Regions from separate parts of the Sporomusa sp. GT1 genome, predicted to be linked through region 2. Evidence: riboswitches for the same ligand, from Rfam matches in the RefSeq annotation. Region 2 holds a riboswitch; the other holds the start of a gene.

Region 1 (4,437 bases), on a different contig from region 2:
AGTCAGGCCTCCTGGGCAGTATATACCCTGCTTGGCCGGAGGGTAATGGAAGATGTGTCGCCAATGGGGGTAACGGCGTGGGCCGGGTTCAGCGGAGCAATTTTTATGGGGATAGCCGCACTCTATGAAGGAGTGGCAGCACCGTCCAGACTGTCTTATGACACCCTGCTCTCATTAAGCTATATGATAATCGGCAGCGGTATTTTAGCAATGAACTGGTGGAACACCGGGGTCAGAGTGGTAGGCGCTAACCGCGCCGCCATCTTCACAAATATAATCCCGCTAGCCGCAATGGCGCTGTCGGTAGTATTGCTTCACGAACATGTAGGCTGGCATGAAATTGCCGGCGGCATCTGGATAATCTTCGGGGTATATCTTACTACCAAGAAAACCCGGGCGGTACGGACAGCATAAACGTATCTTCCACGGTAAACCCCTACCTCTACTTGAAATTGGTAACCAATCACCTGTGACTAATAAAACGGCTGAGAGTACATCTCTCAGCCGTTTTATTGTCTGGCAAGGCACCACCCGCCTGAACCTGCCAGATTCTTTAACACGGAACTATATCTTCCTGGCAAGAATACAATTCACCGCATGGCGATGCGGAATTCCTGCCGAATCGCAGTCAATGATTTCTTCCCCACAGCGCAAAATCTCCCAGTCATGATAATACCCGGCCAAATCTCCCGACGAAAAGAAAAATTCATTCCTTTCCCAATCAGGTGCTAACTTAATGAATGGCTTTTCAACAAAAATAAGATGAGCGTTTAAGCCACCGGTCTTTGTATATTGTTTATACTTATCAAAATGCTTTCGCCGCTCTGCCGGCGGCAAGAATTGGAGTGAGCCGTGAGAGTAAATCACATCATACTCTTCCGCCAGGTCATAGCCAATCATATCAGCATGAATAACATTCACCGCATAACCTGACAACCGGCTATAGCGTTTAATCTTTTCCACACCGGGCGCGGAAAGCTCCAAGGCATCTACTTGCAAACCGCATTTGGCAAAGTAGATTGCATCCCGGCCTTCGCCGCTGCCAATATCCAGCAACCGTTTATTCGCTGTGTCGCCCTGCAAAATGTCGATAATTTGCCCGGCAAGCTCTGAAGGCTGTATTCCCCAATAGAAGTTCTCTTTCCGATACTCTCCGTCATACGGCCCTGCCTTGCCTGCAAGACTTTCTCCTGTCAGCAGGTAGTCAATGGACACGCCGAACAATCTTGCCAAAGGCGGGAGCAGCAGGGTATCCGGCAAGGCATTGCCCTGCTCCCACTTGGAAATGGCCTGCGGCGTTACCTTTAGTAAGTCGCCAACCTTTTCTTGTGTATAGCCTTTTTCTTTTCTCAGCAAAGCAATTCGCCGCCCTAGTTCACTATCATTATGAATCATAGCATCTTCCCTCTTTGAGTTGTTCAGTACTGACAACCTCATTGTAAACTAACCGCAATTTATAAGTCCAGCAAACTATAGTTGCAAGTGTTCAAGGCTAATTCAACCTGTGGTTGTTTTTATATTACTGGTATATTGAACTGTTAAAAACCCGGGAGCGTCCCGTCGCTTCTATTAAGATTTGGCAAGGTTTATTAACATCTATTAACATTTATAGAATGTTTATACAAATTCATGTTATTATCTTAGCGTATAGGGTATTAGCCAAATGTAAAGCCTGGAATATACATAAATACATATTGAGCATACTTATCGAAAGGTAAGGACGCAAAGCCATGGATCTAAGGGCGAGGATGCCTATGACTGCCAGGTTGCCGTTTGGTTTAACCGCTAAACGCCTCATAAACCAGCTATGGGGCTGGTTTATTTGTTTGGGAAAAACAGATTATGAAAGGAGTTGGCGAAATGGAGTTGACCTCATTGCAAAAAAAAATACTGGAGTATATTGATTACAACCGGATGAGTACAACCGAAATAGCCGATGCTATGCATAAAACGGGAGAGTTGGATCCCAAATTGCAGATTTTATTGCCTGGCAGCAGAGTAGCAGGACTCATTCACTATATTCCTGCGTTCAACAGCTCTAATTATCATGTACATAATTATATCCGCAGTACGCCTAAAGACGCTGTAGTTTATATTGATGCAGTGAATTGCGACGGCAAAGCGATTATTGGTGATCTGATTGCAAAATATATTTTTTCCCATCGTCAGGCCAAAGGCATCGTGGTTAGCGGCTTGGTACGCGATGTTCAACAACTGATCAAAGAAAATTATCCCATGTGGACTTATGGCCGGTCGCCAATCGGTTGTATTAATACAGATACCGGCTTTGATGAGGATTATTATAACAAACGTAAACAGGAGTTGGACGGTGGAATTATCGTTGCTGATGATTCTGGTGTTATCGTAATCAAAAAAGACCAGATTACCCAGCATATGCTGGAACGGTTGGAATTTCTGGGAAAACAGGAAGCTGTCTGGTCTGATTGTATTAACCGGTTACAATGGGATACTTTTGATACTATTTGTTTAAAAAAATACAATGAAATTAAATAAGCCGGGATAGCTCACTGCAAGCTGACAGTTGCTGTTATGAACCACTGAAAATCATGGCTAGGATGTGAACAAATGAATTGGGATAGCCTTCCTTTATTGATAATACTGGCGTTATCGATTATCGGCAATAACCATACTGTAGCTGTAGCTGCCTTGGTTCTGCTGCTCATTCCCAGATTAGGTCTTGAAAATTACCTGCCGTTTATAGACAAGCACGGTATAAATATTGGTATTGTCATTCTGACAATTGCCGTCCTGAGCCCGGTTGCCCAGGGTCATATAGCTATGAATGACATGCTGGCTATTTTCAAGTCACCGGTTGGCTTTCTCGCAGTTGTGATTGGGGTTTTCCTGGCCTGGGTGGCAGGTCAGGGAGTCATTTTTATGAAAGAATCGCCGGAAACAGTGTCGGCTCTGATTATCGGCACAGTTATCGGTGTTTGTTTCTTTCGCGGGCTGCCTGTCGGGCCGCTTATTGCCGGCGGTTTGGTGGCACTTTTAGTAAATGTATTGGGGTTATTCAAACGATGAACAAGCACGGGTAACTTATATTCGTGCATTTCAACAAGGAGCTAATGACTAATGAAAAAAAAGTTTTTTATTCTGTTGATAATTATTAGTTGTATCCCATTGCTCGGAGCCTCTCTTTTTTCTTTTTCATTGTATTATAAATCCCTCCAGGACGATTTCTATTCACTTAGTACCAGTGAACTGGAAGTATTAAAGTCAGAAACCCGGGATTATATCGATAAACACCTTGAGGTACTTAGAGGGACCGCCCAGACCGCCCCGGTAAGAAATTACGATCTCCCGGCGGCAGGTCAGCTGCTGAGTGACACACAGAAAGTATTTACCGCACTTGCCATGACTGTTGATGACAATAAAGGTAATCAGCTGGTAAGAGGCGATAATGCCAAATTAGTAAAGGTTGGCGACAGGACTTTTTATCAGGAAGCGATACAAGGAAAAGAGGAAGTAATTTCTGAAGTTCTGATTAGTAAGACAGACGGCAAACCGGTAGTTGCTATCGCCACACCGATACGTACGGAAAATGGAGCAGTGACCGGCGTTTTGCAAGCCTCCATCAATCTCTCATTTCTTAAAGACTTTGTCATTAAGCGGTCTCAAAACGGAGTTACCGCCTACATCCTCGATCAGGACGGAAAAATTACCGCCCATCCCGATGAACAGGTTTCAAACGAACGCAAGGATATGAGCAGCCTCCCCTTTGTGCAGAAGGCAAAACAAGGTCAAAGCGGCAGGGAAGAAATCATTGATGATAATGGTGTCCGTAAGCTGGTCAATTATGTGTATGATCCTAAAACACGCTGGATTATTTGCATGGAAAAATCCTTCGATGAATTTAATGCTAAAAATGACAGACTACTGATGGCAAATCTCTCTATTCTGCTGATTACCATCCTGGTGGTAGGCTTCATCAGTGTGTTTGTTGCCAATTACATTACCAGGCCTATTATCCAACTGGTAGACGCCACTGAAGCTATGAAAACCGGTAATTTGAACATTGAAATAACCAACCAGCAAAATGATGAGATCGGTAAGTTGGCACAGAACTTCAATGCAATGATTGGCGGACTCAAGAGCCTGCTTAGACAAGTATTAGTCACGGCTGAGGCAGTTTCATCGTCATCCGGACAGTTAACAGCCTGCGCGGCCCATTCTGAAGTTACGGCAGGACAAGTCGCCAATTCCATTGCGAGCATTACTGACTCTGTCAACGAACAAGTGGCTACTCTTGATACTACCGCCTCGCTGATAACCGAAATTGTTGACAACATTCAACAAATTGCTGCCGATTCCACTGCAGTTGCTTCCGTATCAGAAAGGACTGCTCAATCAGCAATGGACAGCGGCAAATCAATTGAACAGGCAGTTTCCCAAATGCAAAACCTTGCGGTCAAT
Region 2 (4,437 bases):
CAAGCAAAAAAATAAGGGTGTCGCAGAACGCATTTTGAAACCTGATATGCGAGATAACCGACTTAAGAGTTAATTATGTACGGGAGTGCCAAATGGCACTCCCGTACATAATTAACTAAAACTTAACTGTTTTGTAACCTGTAAGAAAAGTCACTATGCCATAATAAAACAAGATAGCTATATATTACCAACTTACTTATTTACTTTTAAGGAGATGGCAAAAATGACGACCAGACGGTATCCAATCATTGTACAACTTACTGCTATTTTTACGGTGACAATTTTATTTTTTCTCGTAATATTAGGGTATGTGCTATATAGTTACTCAAACACTACAACCGCGATAGTAGAATATAGTGATAAGGTTAACACTGCCTCGGCAAGGCTGATCATGGTCAAAGATGCCCATACTGATTTTACCCGGGCGCTGCTGAATATGCGCGGTTTTCTGTTTTATGCTGACGGGGCAGTTCAATACGAACAAGGTTATCGCAGCAATTTTGGCAACAGTTATGAGACGGTAAAAAAATATAATGAGACTGCCCGGAATAGCGATGAAAATGCTGGACAATTAGAAAAACTGCTGGCTGAATATCTTGTACTTGGCGATAAAGCGATAGCAGCCAAAAAAAATAATGATCCTGACCTGAACAAAGTACTTAATGCGGGGCGTCAATTAGTTGACCAGATTGATGCTCAGTTTGTAGTTACGGCCCAAAAACTAGGCAACGCCATCAATGCCGATAGCAATTTTCTAATCAATCAGTCAAAGGTGCAAAGCCAAATCGGGATGATGGCCGGTACAATTGTGACGATTTTAGCAATACTTGTCGCGGTTATTTATAGCAGGCAAGTAACTGTCCGTCTGAATAACCTAAAAACAGAGGTATCGGCGGTTGGAGCGCTGGACTTAAGCAGACCAGATTTCCATGCGACTCGCAATGATGAAATTGGTGATATGGCCGAAGCTATTATAAATATGAAGCGCACACTACGTGGTATTGTTGGCCAGATCAAGAACAGTGCCGATACATTGGCAGCATCGTCTGAAGAACTCACCGCGAACTCAGAACAGTCAGCCCAGGCGGCTAACCAAATTGCAGCTTCGATTACCAGAGTAGCCACAGGAGCCAATGAGCAATTAGCAGCGGCCAATGAGGCATCTACTGTAGTTGAGAACATGTCGGCAGGTATACAGCAGGTAGCCGCCAACATAACCCAAGTTGCAGAACAATCCATCCAGGCGGCCGGGAAGGCCGATGAAGGCGGCAAGGCAGTTGAACAAGCAGTTAGCCAAATGCTTCAGGTTGAAGACACTGTTAACACTTCGGCAGAGGTCGTGGCCAAGCTGGGGGAACGCTCAAAGGAGATTGGCCAGATTGTGGACACTATTTCCGGCATTGCCGGTCAAACCAATCTGCTGGCCCTTAACGCAGCCATCGAGGCGGCAAGGGCGGGCGAACAGGGAAGAGGCTTTGCCGTAGTAGCCGAGGAAGTCCGCAAGCTTGCCGAGCAGTCCCAGGAAGCAGCCAAGAAGATTGCAGAACTGATTGGGGAAATCCAGGGAGACACCGATAAAGCTGTCGTGGCAATGAACAACGGTACGCGAGAAGTAAAAGCCGGAGCTGAGGTCGTCAATGCCGCAGGAAGGGCCTTCCATGAAATCGTAGAAGTGGTGTCGTGTGTATCCAAACAGGTGGGTGAAAGTTCTGCGGCCATTCAGCAAATAGCGGGCGAAAGTCAGCAGATTGTGGGAACGGTTACAACGATTGACACCCTCAGCACGATGTCGGCCGGAGAGGCTCAAAACGTTTCGGCAGCCACTGAGGAACAACTGGCTTCAACGGCAGACATTGCGGCCTCCAGCGAAGAACTGTCAAGGCTGGCTCAAGCACTCCAAATGGAAATGGTTAAGTTTCGGGTATAGAGGAAGAAATCGGCTGTCAACTAATGGGCAGTCTCCTGCCCGATTAAGCAACAAGCAGTTCCGGTGTAGAGATATTGTGCATTTTTTACCGGATTTCTAAAAGTAATTAACCTGTTTTTAATTAGAATATAACAATGGATTTTTATTTATTTGTTATGCTTAAAATACAGACTGCATCAATCATTCAATTATCTCGACAAGCGGGATCAGGAGGTGCTATCAGATAAATGTCGCGAGTTAGATTTAGGGATGTTTTGAACTTGCTGCTTCAGGCTTTTGTTGTTAGTGCCTTGCTATTATTATTGTTTTGGCCAAGAAGTTAAATTAATACGGAATTCTGTAAAAAAAATTACAGAGTTTGGGGAACCAGGTAATCTTGTTTTTTGAGCAGATAATTGGTTTAGTGATAATTAAATAATGGAATTTTTCACACATTTAGCAGGATTTTGACGATAGATGTATAAAAAGATTATATAAAAGGAATAGTGGGCAAACTTTCCAAAAGGAAGGGACGCAAAGCCATGGGTCTAAGGATGAGTTACATCTATGATTGCCAGGTTGCATTAAACATGCAATCTGGTTTTTTTATTTGAAGGTTTCAATCTTGCGGTAGTGGCCTTGGTATTAAATTGTGTGGATGGTGAACTTGAATTGATAGTCCTGAATAGCACTAATTCTAGCGGCTCAGCTATTGAATGGTTGACGATATCCCGGGATAACAGCGGCCGTAAGCAGCATGAACAGCATATACAAGAAATGGAAAACGGTTACGGTTATCGCCAGATTTTTCAGGACAGTCCTGTGGTAGGTATTATCATTGATCCTGATACAGGCAATATTCTTGATGCCAATCAGGCGGCGGTAGACTATTACGGCTATACTCTTGAAGAATTGCAGGTAATGACGATACGTCAAATTAACATCGCCCCGCGGGGAGAAATAGACGAATGTATAAATAAAGTAAGCAGGAATCATTATAAGGCAATACCGTTCCGTCATAAATTGAAAGATGGGAGCATCAGAGAGGTAGAAATATATTCCGGTCCTGTGAAGCTAAAGGGGCGAATACTGATTCACTCCCTGATTATCGATGTCACGGCGCGAAGAAGGGCGGAGGCAGATTTGCGGGAAAGCAACCGGCGCCTGCGGGACTTCGCCGAAGCGGTATCGGATATCAGCTTCATTATTGACGAAGACGGACGCTACCTGGATGTGTTCGGCGACGAAAGAATGCTCCCTGTGCCGGAGACAGAGTTTTTGGGCAAGACAATTCACCAGGTATTATCGGAAGATTCGGCTGATTTTATTTTAAATGAAGTGCAGCAGGCAATTATTTCCGGCATACAGCGGAAAGGAATTTATGAAATACAGATTGGTGGAGAAAAGCAATATTTCTTGGGGCGTACGGTGCCGCTTACTTATATAGTCAACGGCAAAAGGACGGCAGCGGTTATTGCCGCCGATATTTTGGAACAGCAAGAAAACACGTTGCAAATGATTTATGAGCTGCGGCGCAGAAGCGATATTATTAACAGTGTCCTTGACGGGAAAGTGGATAGTAATGAAAGTTTTGCTTATACTTGCAGCAGTCTGGGACTGGATATAAACCTCCCTGCATTTGTATGCAAAATCTTAAATTATTCATTTGATTCCGGTGATTGCAATTCACAATTAGCTAAGATTAACTGCGATCGGAAACGTAAAGATAAAATGATGATCGCATTAAGTGAAATCCCAAATTGCATAGTTTGGGGCTGTCAGGATGGTATCTATGTTTTATGTTATGCCACATTCGGCAAGCATGAGTGGGAACGCAGCAAAGAAATAGCTTCACTTATCAGAACTAAATTATTGGAAGATGACTCCAGTATGTCAGTTATGTCAGTGTTTGTAGGCATCAGCGAAGTACATACCGGTATTGAAGGGTTGAAAAAAAATTGCCGTCAAGCGCTGAGTGCGGTGCTTGCCGCCCGCAGCAGGGCGGTGGATGGAGGCGGGGTTGTCCATTACCGGGAAGCCGGCTTGTTTCAATTTGTTTCCGAGCCTTTAAGCGGCAACGCTGCCAGAGAATATATTACGCAACATATTGGCAACTTGCTGGAATATGACCAGACCAAACAAACCAATTATTTGGTGACTCTGGAAGAACTATTGCGCGGTGCGAGTATAAGGGAAACGGCAGAGAAACAGCATCTTCATCCTAAAAGTGTGATATATCGCCACAAGAGCATTGCAAAAATCCTGAATGTCGATCTTAACGACTATCAAACCAGGCTGACGCTGGGCTTGGCTCTACAGCTATATAAACTAAATGCAAACAACCTGTAAGAGAAAAACAAGCTCATTATCTCAATTAGATAGTGACCCCCAATCATTTTTTAATAACTATTATCAGATTATATGAATAGTAAGCTGCTTTTTTATATGGGATAATTAGAATTATTGATAATTTTTTCTGAAACTTTACACATTACGGTTGCTTGAAAACGCCGACGTTTTTTGGCGTAATG

Evidence for each region. A riboswitch is a leader RNA that binds a small molecule or an ion and turns the genes downstream of it on or off. The one in region 2 is predicted to bind cyclic di-GMP.
Region 1: it holds a riboswitch for cyclic di-GMP, as region 2 does, so the genes downstream of both, GT1_RS12795 (RraA family protein) here and GT1_RS12125 (PAS domain S-box protein) in region 2, are expected to answer to the same signal.

What each region holds. Positions count from the first base shown of each region.
Region 1 covers NZ_BMBX01000010.1:77,113-81,549, reverse strand. Annotated here, with positions in the region: gene GT1_RS12805 (DMT family transporter) at 1-414, shown strand, start outside; gene GT1_RS12800 (helix-turn-helix domain-containing protein) at 565-1,395, opposite strand; cyclic di-GMP riboswitch class I at 1,688-1,774, shown strand; gene GT1_RS12795 (RraA family protein) at 1,861-2,514, shown strand; gene GT1_RS12790 (DUF441 domain-containing protein) at 2,587-3,045, shown strand; gene GT1_RS12785 (methyl-accepting chemotaxis protein) at 3,175-4,437, shown strand, end outside.
Region 2 covers NZ_BMBX01000009.1:80,578-85,014, reverse strand. Annotated here, with positions in the region: gene GT1_RS12130 (methyl-accepting chemotaxis protein) at 224-1,927, shown strand; cyclic di-GMP riboswitch class I at 2,406-2,493, shown strand; gene GT1_RS12125 (PAS domain S-box protein) at 2,540-4,255, shown strand.